Regions from separate parts of the Paenibacillus sp. CR_12 genome, predicted to be linked through region 1. Evidence: riboswitches for the same ligand, from Rfam matches in the RefSeq annotation. Region 1 holds a riboswitch; each other region holds the start of a gene.
What was found. A riboswitch is a leader RNA that binds a small molecule or an ion and turns the genes downstream of it on or off. The one in region 1 is predicted to bind thiamine pyrophosphate.
Positions count from the first base shown of each region.

Region 1 (7,912 bases):
GTATGTTTGTATATGCTAGACCGTTGCCAGTTCAGGGGCGGGCGCCGGAGTTGTCGTTGGTTGATTCGGTTCTGCCGTATTCGGCTGCACAGCCGAAGGTCGGCGTTTGCCCTTCCCGCGCGGAACGCACATCGGAGTCCCGTACAGCGGGTCCTGAATAATTTCGCATGGGAGCTGGAACACGGTCTGCATCAAGTCGGAATTGATGATATCTCCCGGTTTGCCCTCAGCCTTGATGCTCCCGTCGCGGATGGCCACGATATGGTCGGCATAACGGCAGGCCAGATTGATATCATGCAGCACCATGACGATGGTCCGCTGTTCTTTGGCGTTTAAGTCGTACAGCAGATCCAGCACTTCGATCTGGTGCGTTAAATCCAGATAGGTGGTCGGTTCGTCCAGCAGAATGAGCGGCGTTTCCTGCGCCAGCGTCATTGCAATCCAGGCCCGCTGCCGCTGGCCGCCTGACAGCGAGTCAACTGTACGATCAGCCAGCTCGGTCAGTCCCGTGGATTCAAGAGCTGCTGTGACCGCTTCTTCATCTTCCCGCGACCATTGGCGCAGCCAGCTCTGGTAAGGATAGCGCCCTTGCTTCACCAGCTGCATGACCGTCAGCCCTTCCGGAGCCGTTGGCCCTTGAGGCAAAATGGCGAGCTTCCGCGCAACGTCCTTGGTGGACAGGCTTGCGATGTCGGCCCCGTTTAGTACAACCGAGCCTCGCTGAGGCTTCAGCAGCCTGGCCATGGAGCGCAGCAAAGTGGATTTGCCGCAGCCGTTGCTGCCGATAAACACGGTGATTTTACCTATAGGCACGGTTAAATCCAGATTTTCGAATATAAAGTCTCCCCCGTAGGACAGACCCAATCCCTTTGCTTCCAGCGTATTCATGACGCTTTAGCTCCTTTCGGTTCTAGAATCGATTGCGGTTACGATACAGCAGGTAGAGGAAGAACGGCGCGCCGATCGCGGCGGTGAATACGCCTGCCGGCACGTCGCGCGGCAGAAAGGCCGTCCGTGCCACCAGGTCCGCGACGAGCAGCAGAATCGCACCGATCAGCGCGCTGACCGGAAGCACGCTTCCGAAGTTGGGTCCCACGAGCCTGCGGGCCATATGCGGCGCCATTAATCCGATAAAAGCAATGGCGCCGCCAATCGAGATGGCCGCTCCGGCCAGAGCAACGCTGAGTCCGATCAGAATCAGCCGCTGCTTCTGAACCTGCGCGCCCGTGCTGCTGGCCACGTCGTCTCCAAGGGCCTGGATATTCACATTTCTGGCTTGCAGCCAGGTTAGCGGAAGAAGAACGGCGACCCAAGGAAGCAAGGTCATTACGTCCTTATCCCAGGACATGCCGTAAATGCTGCCCGCCATGAAGGTAAGCGAACGGTCCGCCAGCTGCAGCGGTCCGGAGATGATCAGCATATAGGAGATCGATTTGATCGCGGCCGATACCCCGATTCCGATCAAGACGAGTCGCAGTGGCGATACGCCATTTTTCCAGGCAAGCACATACAGCAGTCCGGTAATGAAAAAAGCGCCGAGAATGGCGAAGAGCGGCATCCAATGGATGGATACGGCGCCCGTAAATATGAAGATGAAGAGAACCGCCCCCAGCGATGCTCCCTCCGTAATGCCGATGACATCCGGAGAAGCAAGCGGGTTGCGGATGACGCCTTGCAGAATAGCCCCCGCCACCGCGAGAGCCGCGCCGATCAGCACAGCAATGATAATACGGGGCAGCCTTAGCTGCATGACGATGACCTGCTCCATCGGGGGAGCGTCACCGAATAACGCTTTGACGACATGCAGCGGCGAAACAAACTGGCTGCCGGTTCCCGTGCTGATAATCATGGTTGCAATGCAAAGCACGAATAGGATCAGGCACACCCATAGGGTTCTTCGCTCCAGCATAAACGAGACTTTGGCGTTCCGGGAACGGAATATGCGGTGTTTACTCATTGTGCTCGCCTTCCTTTCCTGGCTATGTACACGAAGAACGGCACCCCGATGATTGCAGTCATCACGCCGACAGGGACTTCCTTCGGCATGGCAATGTATCTGGAGCCGAGATCGGCCGTCACCAGCAGGAGTGCGCCAAACACCGCACTGTAAGGTAGTATCCACCGATAATCATTTCCTATTAAATACCGAACGATATGAGGGATGATGATCCCTACGAATGCGATGGGTCCCGCCGCCGCTACGGAGCCGCCGGCCAGCAGGATGACGGCTGCAGCAGCTAACAGCTTGATGAGTGCGGTTTTTTGCCCGAGGCTCTGAGCGATGTCGTCTCCCATGGAGAGGGCGTTCAGATGTCGTCCCAGCAGCAGCGCAGCCAGCATGCCAACGGCCATGTACGGCCATACGGCGGTTAGCTGGTTCAAATCGCGTCCGGCTACCGAACCGACCAGCCATACCAGCACCTGATCGAACATTTTGCCGTCGGAGAGCATTAATCCTTGGGTCAGGGAGTGGAAGAAAGCGGCCATGGAAGCCCCCGCTAAGGTGATTTTGACCGGCGTCATGCCGTCCCTGCCGATGCTGCCGAGGAAGAATACGATACCGCCGCTGACGGCGGCTCCGATCAACGCGACCCAGGTAAGGGACTGAAGTCCGCCAATGCCCAGCCAGCCCGATGCCAGAATAATGAAGAAAGCCGCGCCGGAGTTCACGCCAAGCGTGCTTGGCGACGCAATCGGATTGCGCGTGATGACCTGCATGAGCGCACCCGCAACCGCAAGGCACGCCCCCACGGCGACGGCAATTAGCGCTCGAGGAAGCCTTGCCGTGAGAATAATCAGATGTTCGTTGCTTCCGTTAAAGTGAGTGAACGATTCCCATACCTGATAAAGAGGGATGTTCGTTACTCCGAATGCGATGCTGCCCATGACGGCAGCGGCCAGCGCCAATAGCGATATCAATAGTCCGAATACGCGCATATATGCTCACTTTCTTAAGTCCATGAATAATTAAGTTCATATGAATTTTAGGTGAAGGGACGGTATCTGTCAATGAGCTTGATAATCATTCTCACAAATATATTGATATTTTTCACGAAACCCTTTATAGTTTTGAATCAGTGATTGATAATGGTTTTCAAATAGCGGGATATGACACAAGGGGGATTTAGATAGGAATGGGAACAGGAATGGCAAAGAAACGGGCAAGAGGCCTCAAGTTTAGCTTGCTGGCTCTGATCATGATCGTGATTCTCGTGGGGTGCGGAGCAAGCCCGGCGCAAGAAGGGACAAGCAACGCGGGCGGCGACACGACGAATACCGCAGAGGGCAACAGCGGCGCTGCTGCCGGCGGCGAATCGTATGAAGTTACGCATGCCATGGGGACGGAAACGATCAAAGGAACGCCTCAAAAGGTCGTCGTCCTCACGAACGAAGGAACCGAGGCGCTTCTGGCCTTGGGCGTGAAGCCGGTAGGTGCCGTTAGATCCTGGACGGGGGATCCTTGGTATCCGCATATTAAAGACCAGATGGAAGGCGTTACCGTTGTCGGGGAAGAGAGCCAGCCGAACATCGAGCTGATCGCGGGTCTGCAGCCTGACCTGATCATCGGCAACAAGATGCGTCAGGAAAAAGTATACGAGCAATTGAAGGCGATCGCGCCGACTGTTTTTGCCGAGGATCTTCGCGGCGAGTGGCAGAACAATTTTGAACTGTATGCCAAGGCGCTGAACAAAGTGTCGGAAGGCGAAGAACTCTTGGCTGCCTACGACAAGCGGATCCAGGAGTTTAAAGAGAAGGCTGGAAGCAAGGTCGACGAAACCGTCTCCGTGGTTCGTTTCATGGCAGGCAAGACGCGGGTGTACCACACCAATACGTTCTCGGGCGTTATTTTCGATAAAATCGGCATTGCCCGCAACGACATGACCAAGAACGCCAAGGACGATTTCGTGGACGAGATCACGAAGGAACGTCTGCCTGAGGTGGAAGCCGACAGACTGTTCTACTTCACTTATGAGACAGGGGATGGCGGCGCCAACCAGACCGAGCAGGAATGGATCAACGATCCGCTGTGGAAGAACCTGAACGTTGTGAAGAACGGTCAAGCCCACAAAGTGGATGACGCGATCTGGAATACGGCGGGCGGCATCCTGGCGGCCAACCTGATGATCGACCAACTGCAGGAGTTTTACGGCATTCAGTAAGGGATGAAGACGGATGCTGAAAGCTAGTATCATCGTATAGCGGAAGATGCTGGGAACAAGCGGATAAAGGAGGCACCCCGAAAGATCTGGGATCTTTTGGGATGCCTCCTTTTTTAACATCGCGCGTCGGTAACATCGCTACGTCGAAGTACCGCCGGTATGCAGTTGTATGTCACATCGCTCGCCAGTACAGCCTAACCAACTCCGGGCATCATGCCGCTAACCATGACCTGTTAACGGACACAGGGTCCCTTATTTCCCTGATTAACCCGCGATTCTCAGATCAAACGGACACAGGATCCCTTATTTCCGCAATAGACTGTCCTTTTGCCATCATATTCTATGAATAACGTATCTGGTGTCCGTTAGCCATCAAAAATTACGCCTTTTCAGCTAAATAACGTATCTTCAGTCCGCTTTCCTCAACCGGTCGCACCAAGACCAGTAGTAGTACCAAGACCAGTAGTAGCACCAACTATATACCGGATTCTACCTCTAACCCAAAGCTACTCTAAGTTATGGTGTTCTAAGTTGTTTTGGTCGGCGCCATCCATGCACACCCCTGGGACACCGAATCCACCCATGTCCTCCCTGTAATAACGCTCGCTTCACGGTAACTTTTTACGACATCTTCACCACGATCTCCGCCCCTGCAACATAGGTCATCGCTTGAATGTATTCCGGGTCTTGGGCACGCTGTTCCATTTCCATCGGAGTGAGGTCCTCCATTCGTGTCTGTACCCACCATAAGTTGCCGAACGGGTCCCGTACCCGTCCCACCCGATCGCCGAAGAACAAGGTCGTTGGCTCCGTCACCGAGACCGCTCCTGCGGCCAGCGCTTGCCGATACACGTCATCGCAATCCTCAACATACAAACGGAGGTATGCCGGGCTATCCGGCCATTCCGGCTTTGCGTCAAACATCATGACGACGGCATCCCCGATTCGCACCTCGGCATGGCCGATGACACCATCGCCAACATAGACGCGCGCAAGCTCTTCGGCTCGGAATGCCTGTTTGAGGAAATTGATCAGCGCTGCGGAGTTTCTTGAGATGATCCACGGCGTCACGGAGGTGTAGCCATCCGGAATGGGTTTAACCGTTTTCGGTCGGTACGTCATAAATACGCTCGCTCCTTTAAATTTCATTTATTTGAATTGTGCTTATGCACTCATTATGCAGGGGCATATATGACAGCCGAGCGTCAGTGTTTCCGGAATGAGTTTGGGGTAGCCTGCGTTTTTATCTTGCGAAAAGACAGCCGCCACGGTACATCGTCACAATCACGCGGTCGGAGGAAGGTTCGAGCTTGAGGTTCCGTCCACAAACTGTTAACGTTTGACACCACCCTCAAACCTATGTACAGTATTAGACAAAAGAATAGGAAGTCCACTAGGGGAGCCGTTGGCGGCTGAGACAAGAGCGTATCTTGGACCCTTTGAACCTGATCTAGTTCGTACTAGCGTAGGAAAGTGGAGCCTTCGAATATGAGGTCTCGGTGCGTTTTTTTGGCGCACCCGGGCTTGTTGACGAAGCCGCTCCAGTTTTCGGGGCGGCTTTTTAGCGTTGTCTGAAAAGTCGTGTCTTACGGACTTCCTGCTCTTCAATATGTTGGAGGTGGGGACAAAGATGAGTTTCACGCAAGAGCTCCGTCAGCAGGCGGGAGGCATTTTTCAAGCAATCTTCGATCATCCCTTCGTAAAAGGCATTGCCGAGGGGAATCTGAAGCGGGAGCAGCTGATTCACTATGTGAAGCAGGATTTTGAGTATTTGAATGCCTACATGCGGATATACGGAATAGCCATATCCAAATCGATCAGCCGTGAAGAGATTGCGGCCTTTAACGAACAGATTTCATTCATTCTGCACAGCGAGGTGCACCCGCATCAGAATTTTTGCGCAGCCGCCGGGGTGACCTATGAAGAGCTTCAAGGATATCCGCTGGCTCCGTCCGCGCATCATTACATCCGTCATATGCTGACGGTGGCGCATGAGGGTAGTTTGGGGGAGATTATGGCCGTGCTGCTGCCGTGCCCATGGACGTACCTGGAGATTGGCCGCAAGCTGCTGAATGAGGTGAAGCCGGATGCCTCCCATCCGTTTTACGACTGGATTTCTTTCTACGGAAACCGGGGGGAAGACGCGACAGCCAAATTCCGCGACCGTCTCGATGCATGGGCGGATCGTGCGACGGCAGCCGAGCGGGAACGGATGAGGGAGCATTTCATGCTGAGCTGCCAGCTGGAGTATCTGTTCTGGGACATGGCTTATAAGCAGGAGGAGTGGCCGGTGCAGCTGGAGGCTGCGGTGCTGTAAGAGCAATGATCACAAGCACATGGAATTCCATTATAGCGAAGAGAGGCTGATATAAATGCATTCATGGGAAAAAGAGGTTTCGGCGCTTTTGACGAAGGTACAGCAGACGAGCCCCCTCGTTCACAATATGACGAACGTGGTGGTTACGAATTTTACGGCTAACGGCTTGTACGCGCTGGGCGCGTCGCCGGTGATGGCTTACGCGCCGGAGGAAGTGGCGGATATGGCCGCCATCGCGGGCGCGCTCGTATTGAACATCGGCACGCTGAACCGCGAGCTGGTGGATGCGATGATTATCGCGGGGCAATCGGCGAATGCCCATGGCGTGCCGGTGCTGCTGGACCCGGTCGGCGCGGGAGCGACCCGTTTTCGGACGGAGTCGGCGCTGCGGATCCTAAGCGAGGTGAAGGTTTCGCTCGTGCGCGGAAATGCGGCTGAAGTCGCTCACCTTATCGGGGAGGTCCGCGAGATCAAGGGCGTAGACGCAGGCAATAGCGCAGGCAGCAATCATGCCGAGCTGGCCGTGCGGGCGGCGCGCGAGTTAGGCACGATCGTGGCCATTACCGGTGAAGAGGACGTGATTACCGATGGAACGGAAGTGCGCATCATTACCGGAGGGGATGCTCTGCTTACGAAGGTGACCGGCGCAGGCTGCCTGCTGACCTCGGTGCTGGGTGCCTTTGCCGCGGTGGAAGCAAACCTGCTGCTTGCAGGTACGGCGGGTCTGGCCTTCTATGGGGCCGCGGCGGCGAAAGCTGCTGAGCGAACGGCAGATCTGGGACCGGGAAGCTTCCAGATAACTTTCCTGGACGAGCTGACGAAGCTTCATCCAGGATCGCTGGAAGGGTATGCCGCTGTGCTGGAAGCGGGAGCGGCGGCTGCCGGAGGCACGCGATGAGCGAGGCTCGCATACCCCGTGCCCTGACGATTGCCGGGTCTGACAGCGGTGGCGGCGCCGGCATACAGGCCGATCTGAAAACCTTCCAGGAACTCGGCGTGTACGGCATGTCGGCGATTACCGCGATCACGGTGCAGAATACCTTGGGGGTTCACGGCGTATATCCGCTGCCGCCCGAAGCAACTGCGGAGCAGATTGAAGCGGTTGGATCGGACCTCGGGGTAGATGCATTGAAGACGGGCATGCTGTTCAACGCCGAGATCATTCGGCTGGTTGCTGACCGGATTCGGGCATTCGGCTGGGGGAAGGTCGTTGTCGATCCCGTGATGATCGCCAAGGGCGGAGCGGAGCTGCTGCAAAGCGAAGCGGTGCAGGCTTTAAGAGAAGATTTGCTGCCGCTGGCGTTGATTGTCACCCCCAATATACCGGAGGCCGAAGTATTGGCGGGGATGCGAATCCGCACGATGAACGATCGCAAAGAAGCGGCGAGACGTATTCATGCTCTTGGGCCCAGGATCGTAGTGATCAAAGGCGGTC
Region 1 is NZ_JAVFHO010000003.1:517,701-525,612, reverse strand. Features, by position in the region: gene RB297_RS14530 (ABC transporter ATP-binding protein) at 16-888, opposite strand; gene RB297_RS14525 (FecCD family ABC transporter permease) at 911-1,957, opposite strand; gene RB297_RS14520 (FecCD family ABC transporter permease) at 1,954-2,937, opposite strand; gene RB297_RS14515 (ABC transporter substrate-binding protein) at 3,135-4,160, shown strand; gene RB297_RS14510 (VOC family protein) at 4,782-5,282, opposite strand; TPP riboswitch at 5,546-5,649, shown strand; gene tenA (thiaminase II) at 5,791-6,477, shown strand; gene thiM (hydroxyethylthiazole kinase) at 6,533-7,375, shown strand; gene thiD (bifunctional hydroxymethylpyrimidine kinase/phosphomethylpyrimidine kinase) at 7,372-7,912, shown strand, end outside.

Region 2 (7,912 bases), on a different contig from region 1:
ATTCTTCGGCCAGTTTACGCACCTCCTGGGCGACAACGGCAAAGCCTGCGCCATGCTCGCCAGCTCTGGCCGCTTCGATGGATGCGTTCAGGGACAACAGGTTGGTCTGATCGGCAAGCTCGGAGATCGTCTCCGTAATCTTCGTGATTCCCCTGGCGCTTTGGGCTAACGCATCGATGGATTCTGAAACCTTGGCTGTCGCTTCAATGTTTCGCTGCATCCCTGCTGACTGTTTGGCTACCGAATCCCTTCCTTGTTCAACCAGTCCCAGCGTTTCGATCGAGCGGGTATTCATTTCCTGAGTCGAATGCGTATAATTGCTGACCTTCTCTTCGATCTCACGGATGGAATGCGTCATTTCGGATACGTCTTCCGAAATTTCGTTGGCGCCGACGGCCAGCTCGTTGGAGGAAAGGGAGACTTGATTCATCACTTGAATAAGCTCCTGGTTTTTAATCGAGATGCTTGAGCTTGACGTCATCACCTGACGGGTGATATCCGAGGTTTCCTGCAATATTTTGCGAAGCTTGTCCACCATGCTGTTGAAGGTTCTGCTCAGATCGTTCATGCCTCCCACCTCCTCCACCTGGAAGGTGAAGTCGCCTTTGGCGATTTTGGCGGAAACGCTGGAGATTTCCGCGAAGGAGTTCGTAAGCGTTTTCTCAATGAGGCGAGAAAGAGGAAAAGTAAGCCCGGTTAGTACCACGACGATGACCACGCCAATGATTGCTTTACCCATCAGAATAAACGCAAGCAGCATGGGTACCGCAAACAAAGCGGCAATGAGATAACAGGCTGCGGTGATTTTTTGAGACATAGGGAGTCTGTTGAACCATGCCATAAGAATGAGTCCTCCTCAACAACATAGGATATATTTACCATGATTATAGCATCGACGGGCTAAACTAGATATAACGAATTGACAAAAAGTGTTGAATTAGGTCGAAAGAACTGAATGTGATGGGAGTGAGGGGAAGCATAGCCATATGCAGATCCCCTCTTGATGCATAGAGATGAAGCCGGATTATTTCACCGCACGAAATAAGACGGAAGCGAGATAATCCGTATTATCCAGAATCATGCGGTCATGCTTGAACAGCGTTTCCCAGAGCGCAGCATCGAACAGGAGTCCTTTATCGCGCTGCTCAAACGCATCCAGATGACGGGTTTGCTCTTCCTTTAATTGCTCGTTGAAGTGGTTGTACTCCAAAAATTCAGCCTGCTTAAAACCGCAAGACAAAAGGGACCCCGCCCATTCTTCCCTCATCATCAGATTAGGAATGCCGAAGAATTCGAGCAGCTCCTTAAGCTTCGGCTCCGGCATCGGCTTATCCAGCAGCAGTTCCCTGTCCAGCAGGACGCCTCCGCGATCCAGAACGCGGTAATATTCGGGCAGCGATTTCGAGGTATCCGTAAATACGGTGACGGACTCGGCCATGATCAGATCAAACCGGTTGTCTTCGAAAGGCAGCGCGCATACATCCGCCTGCAGGAACTCCACGTCCATACCCATGGCTTCGGCTCTTGCGCGGGCTTTTTTGATCATATTTTCGTTCAGGTCAATGGCGGTCACTTGATAACCCATCTCCGAAAGATGACAGGCGGTTCTGCCGGTTCCGCACCCTACCTCCAAAATGCGGCTGCCCGGTTGAATGGGATAATTCTTCAGCATTCTGAGGGTTGCCTCGAATCCTCCCGGGTGGGCACTGCCCATGCCTAATCTGGAGAGCATGTGAATGTAATTCATCTCATCTATCCCTTCTTCCTTATCGTCAATGCGGGTAATCGTTTATTTACCATATGATTCAGGTACGTTTGGGGTTTTCGTTGAATTTAATATTTTGAGCCCTTTTTTGTGGCGGATGAGAGAATTACTGGAGGAAACGGCCATGAGACTGGAACCGACGGAGGCAGCGATACGCGTCATGCAACGAAATTATCCCGACTGCTTGCTTGCCGTACTTGGCGGCAGCGCGAGCAGTGGTGAATATAATGAACAATCCGATCTGGACATCATCGTCATTGAACGGGACGGATATGACTTCAGCAGGAAGACGATCGAGGCGCATGGCTGGATCGCGGAAATATTCATATTGTCTTTATCCTCCTATCGCGAATATTTCGACGAGGGAGTGCTGGCGGCGAATCCGTCTTTGCAGCGGATGGTCGCCGAAGGTACGGTGCTGCGTTCGTTGCCTGAGGGAGAAGAGGTGCGGGCGGATGCCCGGAATGATTTGAATTTCGGCCCCATGCCCTTGTCGTCGAGCGATATTGCCGAATACCGCTACATCCTGACCGAGTTTTTGCTGGACTTGACAAGTCCCCGCAGGGAAGGCGAAAAATGGTTTACTGTACACAAAATAGCGTCGACTCTATGCGAATTCGTGCTGAGGGCAAACCGGGAGTGGACTGGTGAAGGGAAGATGCTGTTTCGTTTATTCAACCGCTATAGCCCAGCTATGGGGGATCGACTGGAGGCAGCGCTTCTGGCGATTTATCGGGAGGACGATCCTGCGGACCTTATTGCAGTGACGGAGGAAGCGCTCAGGCCGTACGGAGGCAGGCTGCTGGTCGGTTATGAGGAATAAATAAGCCCTGCATAAAAAAGGAGGGGGGTACATTAGCCGTGACGCTCGCCCGCCATAAGCAATAAAATAATAACGTGATTAACTCACGTCATTCTTTTAAATCCAGGAGGGATCTTCATGAGCGGAGCATACGGCGGCGCATGGGGCAATTCAGTAGGAACTATATTGGTTCTCTTTATCCTGCTCGTAATCATCTTGAGTGCTTGGGTTTAAACACCTTCAATATTCTTGCCTGCAATTGATAAAGGCCCGGCGCGTGCCGGGCCTTTATCTGTTGGAAAGGGACCTTAAGCTTTGGCTTTGGGGGATGGGCTGTGGGCCGAAACCACCGCGGTCATGACCAGATGGCTGCTGTCGGATTGAATCGCATGTTGGAACGCGTCTTCGAGTGATCCGAACACCCGGGACAACGCCCCGTCCAATCGGCTGGCGTAATGAACGCTTCCACCGAATGTGCCCGCTGCCTTCGCACGATCCACTTCTGCGTAAATGACATCCATGTAATTGGCGCTACCCATCGGGTAAAGCGCGAATTGGCAGGCCGTTTCGATATCGGCGCGTTCCCCGATATCGTGGTTTAAGCGGGTCGAATCCTCATTCATATACGCATCGGCATCCGTATCGCCTGGGCAGCCGATAGAATAAGTACCGTTAAACACCGTGTGCACGCCGCTAGCCGCGGCATGAGCGAATACTGCTCTCGTCACATCAAACACATGCTCCGCACGTCCGCGAATACAAGTGCTTACATCATCCGTTTGGATCCAGACCTTTTCCGAATCCACGGAACGAAGCGCATCCGTGATCACTTCCACGAACCGATCCGTCATGGGAAATACCGAGAACCGGCAACCCACGATCCGGCTGGTTCCGCATACAAGCTCATTCATAAATTTTTTTCCTCCCCATTGTATAAGTCCACGCAAAAAAACCGCACCCCATGAAGAAGTGCAGTTATGCCTACGCAAAGAAATAAACATAAATGCTACACTTCCCCACGCTAGTATGATCTAGATCGGGTGATAAGGGTTAACGGCGGTCCGCCGTCTCTCAGCACATGGCACCCCTAGTACAGCCAAACATCAAATATGCAGTTGGTATCAAGCCGGCTCCAAGAACTTCCGAAGATCAGAAGGCGAAAGGCCTGCTTCCTGTGTTATTGTATCGTTTTGCCGGCAGGTTTTCAATGGCAGGGCACCATAAAAAAGCCGCCTATTCCAATCCTCAGGGCTTGGGTAGGCGGCTTAGGCCGGCTATGGCTTACTTGTATACCTTCACGCGATCTTCAAGCGGCGCAAATTCTTTTTCGCCCGGATCTGCAACCGGTTTGCCGAAAGGCATTTGAGCGATCAGCTTCCAGTTTTCCGGAATGTTCCATTCGGACTTCACTTTCTCGTCGATCAACGGGTTGTAATGCTGGAGGGATGCGCCCAGGCCTTCTGCCTCGAGGGACGTCCATACCACGAATTGCAGCATGCCGTTGGATTGGTTCGACCAAACAGGGAAATTGTCGGCATACAGCGCGAACTTTTGCTGCAGGTCGGCAACTACGTTATTGTCCTCGAAGAAGAGAACAGTGCCGTATCCAGCACGGAATGCACCCATTTTTTCAGCTGTGGATTTGAAAGCCTCTTCGTCTCCGACAACCTCTTTCAGAATGCCTTCGGTCAGGTTCCACAGTTTGTCATGCTGTTCGCCAAGCAGTACAACGACGCGTGCGCTTTGGGAGTTGAAAGAAGACGGAGTATATTTAACGGCTTCATTAACAATCTCCTGGATGCGTTCGTCGGAAATGACCGGGTCTTTGCTGATGGCATAATGGGAACGGCGATGCTTAAGTGCTGCTGAAAAATCTTTAGACATTGAAAAAAACCTCCTGATGTAATCATGTTTGCATAAGCCTGATAACAAAGATGTCCTTTAATTCAAGCAAATATGCATGTTGAGTTGAATTGCTGTCGTTGAATTATCATTCCACATTAACTTACGTTTAGTTAGAAATAATAATTATGTTAGCATATTAATATAACTTAGAGGGATTGTCAACGCTTCGAAGGAAAGTTAATTTATATTTTTTATACCCGGTTACTGAGAATTAAATCAGCTTCTACATACGTATGTATTTCGGGAACCGCGAATCCAAGCGGCTCAGCCTCGGTGATATAAAGTTTATCTCTGCGAAACTCCATATTATGAACAAATCATGAACAAATGATACTTGGATGAACAAATTAAATGATTTTGATTCTCAATTATACTTGTCGACTGAGAATGAGAATGATATAATCCATATCAGAACGCAATTGATAATCAATCTCAATGAGAATGGTTGGGGAATTGCTGACTGCCGGAGTTTCGACAGACATACGCATAGAAGGAAGAACCATGAAGATTAGATACTTATTCGCAGCCGTTGTGGTACTCTCCATAATCTCGTTATTTATTGGAGTTAAAGATATCTCGCCACTGGAACTGTTCTCGATGACAGAACAACAACAGCATATTATGCTTGTAAGCCGGATTCCACGGCTTGTCAGCCTCATCTTGGCTGGAGTCAGCATGAGTATCTGCGGATTGATCATGCAGCAGCTCAGCCGCAACAAGTTCGTATCGCCGACGACGGCGGGCACTATGGACTCCGCCAGATTGGGGATCTTGGTTGCCATGCTCGTCTTTACGACAAGCGGCCCGCTTATCAAAATGCTCGTGGCATTCGTATTCGCACTGGCAGGAACCTTTATCTTCATGAAGATACTGGATCGGATCAAGTTCAAGGACGCGATCTTCATCCCGCTGGTAGGGCTTATGTTCGGTAACATCGTCAGCTCGGTCGCGACCTTCTTTGCCTACAAATATGATCTTATACAGAATATGTCGGCTTGGCTGCAGGGCGATTTCTCCATGATCATGAAGGGCCAATATGAAATGCTGTATCTCAGTATCCCGCTTGTGATTCTGGCTTACCTGTTTGCCAACAAGTTTACGGTAGCCGGAATGGGAGAGGAATTCGCAACCAACCTGGGACTTCATTATCGGCGAGTCGTGAACCTGGGATTGGTCATCGTTGCGCTGGTTACGGCTTCCGTTGTGCTGACCGTCGGCGTGATTCCGTTCCTTGGTCTGATCATACCTAATATTGTCAGTCTGTACTTAGGGGACCACTTGAAAAAAAGCCTTTCGCATACCGCGCTGCTGGGGGCCGGGTTCGTACTGTTCTGTGACATCCTTGGCCGGATCATCATTTATCCCTATGAAATTCCGATTAGTCTGACCGTGGGCGTACTCGGAAGCGGTATATTCATTTTCTTACTGATGAGGAGAAAGGCTTATGACTTATAAAGCCAAACTCGGCCTGTTGGCCGCGGCGGCAATCATCCTGGTGGCAGTCTTTCTGTTCATTGATCTTGGCGGCAATTGGGATTACGCCCTTCCAAGACGAATCAAGAAGGTTCTTGCCATTATTCTGACCGGCGGGGCGATCGCTCTGTCTACCACGGTGTTTCAAACGGTCACGAATAACCGGATACTGACGCCAAGCGTGATGGGATTGGATTCCTTGTATATCCTGATCCAGACGACCGTGATCTTTGTCTTCGGCTCCTTCACGCTGTATAAACTGGGCAGCAATGTTAACTTTTTGATCAATGTCGGCGCGATGATCCTGTTCGCCGGGATCCTATATAAGATTTTGTTTCAGAGGGAAGGAAATAATATTTACTTCCTGCTGCTGATCGGCATGATATTTGGAACCCTGTTCTCCAGCATGTCTTCCTTTATGGAAGTGCTGATCGATCCGAACGAGTTCCAGTACGTGTCCGACAAGATGTTTGCCAGCTTCAACAATGTGAAGACCGAGCTTCTCATCCTGTCCGTCATTGTCGTTGCGCTGACCCTGCTGTATTTTGCCCGGTTTGCCAAGTACTTGAACGTGCTGTCGCTGGGTCGTGATCAGGCGATCAACCTTGGCGTAAACTATGATTACGTTGTGAAGAGGCTTCTGATCGTTGTCGCGGTTCTCATTTCGGTGGCCACCGCATTGGTAGGACCGATCACGTTCCTTGGACTGCTTGTGGTCAACGTCGCTTATGAATTCATGAAAACATACCGGCATTCACACTTAATCACGGCGTCCATTCTGATTAGCATTATCGCCTTGGTGGGCGGTCAACTGGTGGTAGAGCGGGTGTTTACGTTCTCTACTACGCTAAGCGTCATCATCAACTTCATCGGCGGCGTTTACTTCATATACCTGCTACTAAAGGAGAGTAAAGCATGATCCAGGTTACGAACGTATCGAAAGTCTATGGCGGCAAAAAAGTCGTTGATAACGTGTCGGTTACGATCCCGAAAGGTCAAATTACGTCCTTTATCGGCCCGAACGGCGCCGGTAAGAGTACTTTGCTGTCCATGATAAGCAGACTAACGGGCAAGGACAGCGGTCAAATTACGGTGGACGGCAAAGAGGTCAGCCAATGGAAAAGCGGGGACCTGGCGAAGAAGGTTTCGATTCTGAAGCAATCGAACCATATCAGCCTCCGCCTGACGGTGCGCGAGCTTGTATCCTTCGGGCGTTTTCCATACTCCCAAGGCCGATTGAACGCGGAAGACGAGAAATTCGTGGATGAAGCCATCTCCTATATGGAGCTTGAGGATATGCAGCATAAATATCTTCATCAGCTCAGCGGCGGTCAGACCCAGCGTGCTTATATCGCGATGGTCATCGCCCAGAACACGGAGTATATCCTGCTGGATGAACCTCTGAACAATCTGGACATGAAACACTCCGTACAGATTATGAAGATTCTCCGAAAGCTTGTCGCCGACCTGAACAAAACGATCGTGATCGTGATTCATGACATCAACTTCGCTTCCTTCTATTCGGATTACATCGTGGCATTGAAGGACGGAGCGATTGAAAGCGAAGGGAAAACCGAGAACATCATTCAGAGCAATGTTCTTCGGGGCATCTACGACATGGACATCGAGATCGAAGAGATTAACGACAATCGGGTGTGCGTATACTACGGTTAATCGATAAGCGAGATTCGAAAATATGATATGGACTCCGGGAGATGCTGATGAAGCGTGCGAGCTTCACTCCCTGCACAAGGACTAGGCCGCCTTGGTCAAAGGACGGCATGGTTTCCTCTGTCCAAATTGAATTACATATTCAACCATAAATTCAAATATATGTTGAATCATAAAGATTTTAAATATAAAAAATGGGGTGTTAGGAATGAAAAAATGGTTGGCTTTATTTATGGTATTCACGCTTGTGCTCGCGGCTTGTGGGCAGGACGATAAAACTAGCGGTGCGGGTGGAG
Region 2 is NZ_JAVFHO010000002.1:1,376,477-1,384,388, reverse strand. Features, by position in the region: gene RB297_RS10050 (methyl-accepting chemotaxis protein) at 1-841, opposite strand, end outside; gene RB297_RS10045 (class I SAM-dependent methyltransferase) at 1,025-1,747, opposite strand; gene RB297_RS10040 (nucleotidyltransferase domain-containing protein) at 1,890-2,588, shown strand; gene RB297_RS10035 (hypothetical protein) at 2,706-2,801, shown strand; gene RB297_RS10030 (YkoF family thiamine/hydroxymethylpyrimidine-binding protein) at 2,876-3,478, opposite strand; TPP riboswitch at 3,564-3,666, opposite strand; gene RB297_RS10025 (nitroreductase family protein) at 3,849-4,451, opposite strand; gene RB297_RS10020 (ABC transporter permease) at 4,974-5,927, shown strand; gene RB297_RS10015 (iron chelate uptake ABC transporter family permease subunit) at 5,917-6,864, shown strand; gene RB297_RS10010 (iron ABC transporter ATP-binding protein) at 6,861-7,619, shown strand; gene RB297_RS10005 (siderophore ABC transporter substrate-binding protein) at 7,825-7,912, shown strand, end outside.
Region 2: another riboswitch for thiamine pyrophosphate. It lies ahead of RB297_RS10030 (YkoF family thiamine/hydroxymethylpyrimidine-binding protein); the one in region 1 lies ahead of tenA (thiaminase II).

Region 3 (7,912 bases), on a different contig from region 1:
AATATTTGCTTGCACGCTATGTGCGTTTGTATCTGGACAAGCCCTATGGTTCACTGGAAGAGGGCCAGCTCATTCTGAAGCAGCTGATGATTCATTTGCTGCGCTCGGATCTGGATGCGCCGGTGGTCAAAAAAGCAAGCAATCAGCTGTCCGAGGCGATCCATGAAATCGCGAATTACGTCCGCCAGCACCCAGGGGTTCCCCATCGGGTCGAGGATTTGGCGGCCAGAGCGGGGTTGTCTCCCCGCTACTTCTCGATCAAGTTCAAGGAGCTGATCGGCACGCCGGTGCAATCCTATATCATTCAGATGCGGATCGAGCGGGCGCAGCATCTGCTGCTGCATCAAGGGATGAACGTAACGGAAGTGGCCGACGCGCTGGGTTATCGGGATATTTTCTTCTTCAGCCGACAATTTAAGCAGTATACGGGCAAGAGCCCATCCGAAATTCGGTGATTCCCCGCCCTTCCATAACTTACCTGCTTGGTGGAAGGGGCCTATGGGTTTCATAGCAAGCGATTTAGGGTAAAAACGACGTACAGTTTCATTTTAAGATATCAGAAAGTATAAATTCGAAGCAAGAGCCTTCCTGATATCGCAAGAAAAACTTCCGTTAAATGCGGTCTGTCTTCTATGCAAGTACGTCGATAGACGTTTTTCTTATGAAGGGGGGAGAGGGGAATGAGCCCAAGAAGACGGGTGCGTGGACGTTTCTTCAGTCGTGGCGGCTGCGGTATTTTCAGAAATCGCTTGCGCCGCATGAAGACAACGAATCCGAATCATCAGGACGTTTGGTTTTAAAGGACCTTGGCCTACATACGGGTGAATCCCGTTATCATATACGCATTTCGCTGGAAACACGCAAAAGGGAGCTGACAAGCTCCCTTTTTTATTGGGATTAATTTTATAGGTCAGGACTCGGACTGCATTGCAAACATTTGATATATTGGGAATATACATAAAGCGCTTAAGAGCAAAGCTCGAAACAGATTAGGCATTTTGGATATAGGAAGGGTGACGGGTGTGAAGGAGAAAGTGGCATCGACGGAGCCGGCGGTGATCCGATGGTAACGGCGGGAGCAGGGAAGGTTGCGCTGGTCACGGGCGCGTCAAGCGGGTTCGGACTGCTGATCAGTCTGGAGCTGGCAAAAGCAGGTTATGACGTGGCCGCGGGTCTTCGGAGACCTGAGGCGGCAGCAGAGCTGTTGGCTCAGGCTGAACAAGCAGATGTTACCGGGCGTATTCACATCTTCCGATTGGATATATGTGCCGAGGAGCAGGTCAAGGCTGCTGCTTTGGCGCTGGAGCAGAAGTTCGGCCGCTTGGACGTGCTGGTGAACAACGCCGGCGAGGCGGTGGGCGGCATGGTGGAGGAAGTGCCGCTGGGGGGCTGGCGAAAGCAGATGGAGACGAATTTCTTCGGGACCGTATCGGTGACGCAGCATATGCTCCCGCTGCTGCGCAAGACCGGACGGTCCAAAATCATTCTCATGAGCAGCATTAGCGGCAGGGTCGGCTTTCCGGGTTATGGTCCCTATGCGGCGTCCAAATTTGCGTTGGAGGGGTTCGGCGAGAGCCTGTCCATGGAGTTGATGCCCTTTGGCATCGATGTCGTGCTGGTCCAGCCCGGTGCCTACGGCACGCCGATCTGGAATAAGAGTTTTGGGGAGCTGGCGGTCAAGGAAGGATCACCCTACAGCGGTCTGCTGAAGGGCGTGCTGGACTATTCCGAGCGGACGGCCAGGGAAAGCGGAGATCCGCAGGAAGTAGCCCGTCTTGTGGCAAGCATATCGTCCATGACCAAACCGAGGTTCCGCTATACGCTGCCCCGAGGCACGCGGCTGACCGCGCGGATCAAGGGACTGCTGCCGGATCGGCTGTTTCAGCGGATCATTTACCGGCTGCTGAGCAGGCGGTAATCCTTCATCCATCGAATGTTTCATGGACTTAGCTTATAGCGCATGCTTGGAAGGTGAAAGGAATTACCCTTTTCGGGCCGTGGAAGGGTGCAGCAAACCGAGCAGTTCTCCCATCTTCACCTTGGAGCCCGGTTCCAAGTCACCGCGGGGTGTAAATGTGCCGTTCTCCGTCAAGAGCACGACGGTAGAGCCGAATTCAAAGTACGCAAGTTCGTCGCCAATGTCGTATTTCTTCACGCTCTCGTCGGCATAACGGATGCTGCTTACGTTCATGGCTCCGACCTTCACGACTGCAACTTCGCCGAATTCATGGGCAATGTAGGTAATGAGGCGCTCGTTGCGGCTGAGCACGTTTCGGATATGGGTCATCGCAAAATCGTTCACGGGGTATACCCGGCCCTTCAAATGCTCGCTTTCCGCTTGAATGCCGGTTACCGGGGAATGTATGCGATGATAGTCGGTCGGGCTTAAATACAATACGAATGCATAACCGTTGATATAATTCTCCATTCTCGGTGACTTGGCGAGCAGCTCGCTCAGGGTATAATCCTGTCCCTTGACGCTGAGGATGGTGCCGGCGTTGACGGCGCACATCGCCGAGATCGTGGCATCGACGGGGCTTACCATGGCATCGGCGGTGTCGTCTATGGCGCGGAGGCCTATTTTTAACCGGCGGGAAAAGAATTCGTTCAGCGAACGGTATTCGTGGATCTCCTTCTCCGCTTCATGCGCCGGGATTTGGTAGATTCGTATAAATGCAGGTATTAGATGACGGCTCAGCCGGCTGTGGGAACAATGCCCCATGATGCGGGACAGCCACTTGCGGGAGGACAGCTCGGTCATCAGACGCAGCAATTGTTTAGCCATGTCATTCTCCTTTGTGCATAGGTGTCGGCAATAAAACGTTGGTGGAAAAGCCAATCACTCTGATATTGACATAGAATGAGCCGGAAATCAATAAATAGCCATTTTTGAAAAAAGGTTCTTGCTAATTGGGGAACGAATGTGTATTTTAAGATTAACATGAAACCGAATAGGGAATACGGGGGCTTGAGTGAATCAGGCTGAGATTGCAGCTGCTATCCGCTGTTGACCGTTAATCTGAACTGGGTAATGCCAGCGTAGAGAATATCCGACCCTGCCTACATAGGGCCTATTTTTCCGTCTGCGCGTTTTTCCAGACGGTTTTTTGTTGTGTTTATACAAAAATAGCGGTGGAGAGGGGAATGTGTTGTTATGGGAACGTCAGTGCAGGAAAAATTGGGGGTACAGCCTAGAAAAGGGCTGCGTTTAAGCGATATTTTGGTGACGGTGCTGGTATCGCTGGTGCTTGGCGTCATTTATCATTTCTGGGGATCGGTTTACAATCTGCTGAAACCGCTGTTCTTCGAAGCGGATGAACTGTTATACGGCATGTGGTTCGCAGCGGCCACGCTCGCTTACCTGCTGATCCGCAAGCCGGGAGTGGCCATCATCGCGGAGGTGGCGGCGGCCCACGTGGAAGTGCTGTTCGGGAGCGGCTGGGGACTGACGCTGCTGCTGTACGGTCTCATTCAAGGGCTGGGCGCGGAATTGGTATTCGCGGCGTTCCGTTACCGGAGCACCTCGGCGTGGACGGTGGCGATTGCCGGGGCCGGCGCGGCGGTCGGCTCGATGGTGATGGACTTCTATTACAGTTATACCGATGATCTTCAGACCTGGATGTTCCTCGCCAAGTATGGCATGCGGATTCTCAGCGGCGCCGTCATTGCCGGCTTGCTCATGCTGCTGCTGGCCAAAGCGTTGGACCGTACGGGCGTCACATCCCTGCTGCGCCCTGCGTCCAAGAAGGATTATGAAGCACTGGATGATCCGCGTCATGTCTAAAACCGCCGCCCGCTTGGTTTCGTCTTCAACCGCGGAGGCGGTTACGGAGCAGGCCGTGCATGTGGAGGGATTGCGCCTGAAGTATCCGGGCGAGGAGCGTTTGATGTTTAAGGACTTGTCCTTCTCGGCTGCCCGCGGGGAAAAGGTGCTGCTGCTCGGTCCGAGCGGCTGCGGCAAATCCACGCTGCTTCAGGTGCTTAGCGGGATGATTCCCCGCGCCACGGAGGTGCCGATGAAATGCGAAGCCCAGCTGGTGCCTCGCTCTTGGGGATATGTATTCCAAGATCCGGATACCCAGTTCTGCATGCCGTACGTGGATGAAGAGCTGGCCTTCGTGCTGGAGAACCTCAGCGTTCCCCGCGACGAGATGAAGGAGCGAATGCAAGCCGTCCTGCATGAGGTTGGGCTTGACCTTCAGGAGCTGCATATGCCGATCGGTCATCTGTCGCAGGGGATGAAGCAGAGGCTTGCGCTGGCTTCGGCCCTTCTGCTGGAGCCGGAGGTGCTGTTCCTCGATGAGCCGTCCGCCCTGCTCGACCCGGAAGGCAGGGAGCAAATCTGGTCAGCGGTGAAGGCCGTATCGGAAGGGCGTACGCTGATTATCGTGGAGCACCGGATTGAAGAAATGGCCCAATACGTGGACCGCGTGGTGCTGTTCACCCCGGATGGCGCCATTCTGGGCGATGGTCCGCCGGCAGCGATATTCGCCGAATATGCGAGCGAGCTTCAGGCGTATGGCATCTGGTATCCCGGCGTTTGGGAGGATTATGCGGAGTCTCGGGCAGGAAGGGAGCTGTTTGCTCCGGTAGACGCGCCAGGCGATGAGCTGGGAAGTCTCATGCCTAAGGGAGACTCATCGTATGCCCACCTTGGGGAGCCTGTCATTCGGTTAGATGATTTCCGGGGACTGCGATGGGAGAAACCGGTCGTCTCTCTTCCTTCGGCTGAGGTATACCCCGGAGATTTCATTGCGGTGATCGGGCCCAACGGCGCAGGCAAAAGCTCGTTGCTGCTCAGTTTGATGGGGCTCCTGCGCGCCGAAGGGACCTATGTGCTCTGCGGGGAGGAGGTCATCCAGGGCAAGCGCAGGAAAGTGCGGAAGAAGAGAGAGCGGCAGCTGCGCCAAATCGGATTCGTGTTTCAGAATCCGGAGCTTCAGTTTCTGACGGAACGTATCGGCGATGAGGTGATGTACTCGCTGCTGGTGGACCATATGCCGCCGGAAGAAGCGAAGGCACGGGCCGACCGCTGCCTGGAACGCTTTGGGCTGGACGGCATGGATAACAGGCACCCGTACCAGCTGTCGACAGGCCAGAAGCGCCGGCTGAGCGTTGCCACGGCCATGGCAAGGCAGCCGGCCGTCCTGCTCCTGGATGAACCGACCTTCGGACAGGATGCGCGGAACACGTTCGCGATTCTGGAGATGTGCGAACGGCTGCGCCGCTCCGGAACCGCCATTCTCATGGTGACCCATGAAATGGAGATCGCGCAGCGGGCGGCCACGCACATCTGGGAGATTCGGGAAGGGCGGTTGACGTCAAGTTTGCCTTCCCCGCGCTGGTGTAGCGGGACGGAATCCGGACGGGAGACGGGCAAAGCGAATCATACCGATGCGTCGCGGGATACGCTGGCTGCATCCGGTCATCTCCATACGGGGGTGAACGCATGAATATATGGAATCCTGTGCGGATCACTTGGCTGCACCGGGCGAATCCGGTGGTGAAGCTGGGACTGATCTGTGCGCTGTTTTTTATGACGGTGCTGACCCATGATCTTGATTTCGTCATGTATCAGGCCTTTATCTTTATGATTTGCCTCGTGGTGCTCAGCGGGGTGAAGCCGTGGAAGATGCTGCTGTTTTTCATTCCGTTCCTGCTTGCCTTCATATCGTCCGCCTCTTCCATGATGCTGTTCGGTAAGGGGGAGACGATCTGGTGGGAATGGGGATTGTTCCGGGTATCGGAAGAAAGCTTCTATCGGGGACTGCATCTGGGCTTTAAGGGGATTGCCTTTGCGTCAGAAGGGCTGCTGCTCGTGACGACAACGTCCTCGGTGGATTTGTTCTACAGCCTGATGCAAAAGCTGAGGCTGGCGCCGAAGTATGCGTACAGCTTCATGGCCTCGATCCGGCTGTTGCCGATGGTCTGGGAGGAATATGTGATCCGCCGCCAGGCTTTGAAGGTACGGGGAGTCCGCCCGATTCGGGGAGTTCGCGGCATGGTGAACCGTGCAGGCATGTATGTGGTGCCGCTGCTGGCGCAAAGCATCCGCCGGGCACACCGGGTGGCTGCTGCGATGGAGGCGAAGCAATTTGACGGGGACCGGGCGAAGGCCCGAACGTATTATTACCCGTCACGATATTCCCGCTACGATCTTCTGGTCGTCGGTTTACTGGCAGCCGCCGCCTGCTGCGCCTATATGGCGGCCGGATATTTTCCTTGGTTCGGCATTGGCGACGTGCGGTTTGATTAAACCGTTGTTCTCCGGACAAGAGCCTGCTTACGGCTTGTAAGCAGGCTCTTTTTTTGTTGATAACTCCAGAGGGTCTGGCTTGCTTACCTCGCAAGATAAAACGTCCGTTCTATGTGATCCAGCTTCCGAGAAAGTATGGTCCTTGAAGGTTTTCCATGTATCCTCTTGCGATCCTAGTGCATGTAAGGTGTACTCTATCCTGTTAATTTAAAAATCATGTCTGGATTTTATGCTGATTGAGGCGTTATAATACTTCTGGTACCGATAAAGTATTTGCAGTACCAGAAGGAGGGTTTGGTCACTTGCGCGAGCGAATATTAAATGAAACGATCCGTTTGATTCAGCGGCAGGGGTTTACGTTTACGGTCAGTGATCTGGCCCGCGGCCTTGCGATTAGCAAACGGACGATTTATGAGCATTTTTCATCCAAGGAAGAAATCGTTGAGCATATCATTGACGGGATGATTCGTCACATCCAGCAGCGCGAACGCGAAATTGCGGCGGACGAGACGCTTACCGTTCTGGAGAAAATCCATCAGATCCTGATCTGCCTGCCTCAGGAGATGGAGAAGATGGATTTGGGGATGCTGCCGGATCTGAAGCGGTCGCATTATCCGCAGTGGGAGAAGCTGGACACCTTTTTCCGGGAAGAATGGGGCATTGTCACCGAGCTCATGGAGCAGGGCATGGCCGAGGGCAGCATCAAACGGATTCATATGCCGCTGTTCATCGACCTGTACCTTGGGTCGCTCCATCAGATTTACGATTCGAGGGCGACGGTGAAGCATCAACTGCCGCTGGGGGAGCTGCTGCAGTCCGTCATGGATATTTTATTGTTCGGCATTGCCGCTGAGAAACGGAAGGGGTCTTGAGATTATGCATTGGGTCTATCTAAGTTTGGCTATTCTGTTCGAGGTGGCGGGCACACTGAACATGAAGCTATCGGAAGGATTCAGCAAACCGCTGCCAAGCGTGCTGCTGGTCGTGTTCTATATTTGCAGCTTGAGCTTCCTGACATTGAGCCTGAAGCAGATTGAAATATCCGTGGCTTACGCGATCTGGTCGGGACTCGGGATCATGATCATTACGCTGATCGGTTACATGTTCTTTGCGGAGCAGATCAACGGGCTCAAGGTATTCTCGATTCTGCTGATCATCGCAGGCGTTGTGCTGCTCAATTTATCCGGCAGCGCGCATGCGCAGGATCAACCGAAGACGCACCAGTCCGGTCATTGAGGGCGAACAAGCTTGAAACTCCCCTTCAGAATGTTCCACACGGGAATCCAAAGTACCCCGGTGCTTTCCAGGGCAACATGGGAAACCTGGTGAGACTGAAGCCAATCCCGCAGCTGATACAGTTCGTTTGTAGTCGTTCCAAACGTTTTAACTGCTTGATTCGACTTTTGATTCAAAGGGGCCGGTTAAAACACAAGCAACAACCTAGCTTGATGAACGTCCAGACCGCAACAACGTTCTAAAATAGCGTCCATTGTGCATCCCTCACATTTAAAAGATGAGGTCATGCAGCCTTCGATTTGTATTTTTGTACACGTGCTTCATGCGACACTCGGCGGTACGCAAGGCTGCAACAGATCAGTTTGTGGGGTTATTTTAGTTTGAGCGGTTATTTGAAGATGAATCTGAATATACCTTGGG
Region 3 is NZ_JAVFHO010000011.1:86,832-94,743, reverse strand. Features, by position in the region: gene RB297_RS28020 (helix-turn-helix domain-containing protein) at 1-455, shown strand, start outside; gene RB297_RS28015 (SDR family oxidoreductase) at 1,064-1,918, shown strand; gene asd (archaetidylserine decarboxylase) at 1,982-2,785, opposite strand; TPP riboswitch at 2,951-3,063, shown strand; gene RB297_RS28005 (ECF transporter S component) at 3,155-3,784, shown strand; gene RB297_RS28000 (ABC transporter ATP-binding protein) at 3,777-5,453, shown strand; gene RB297_RS27995 (energy-coupling factor transporter transmembrane component T family protein) at 5,450-6,256, shown strand; gene RB297_RS27990 (TetR/AcrR family transcriptional regulator) at 6,559-7,128, shown strand; gene RB297_RS27985 (DMT family transporter) at 7,133-7,492, shown strand.
Region 3: another riboswitch for thiamine pyrophosphate. It lies ahead of RB297_RS28005 (ECF transporter S component); the one in region 1 lies ahead of tenA (thiaminase II).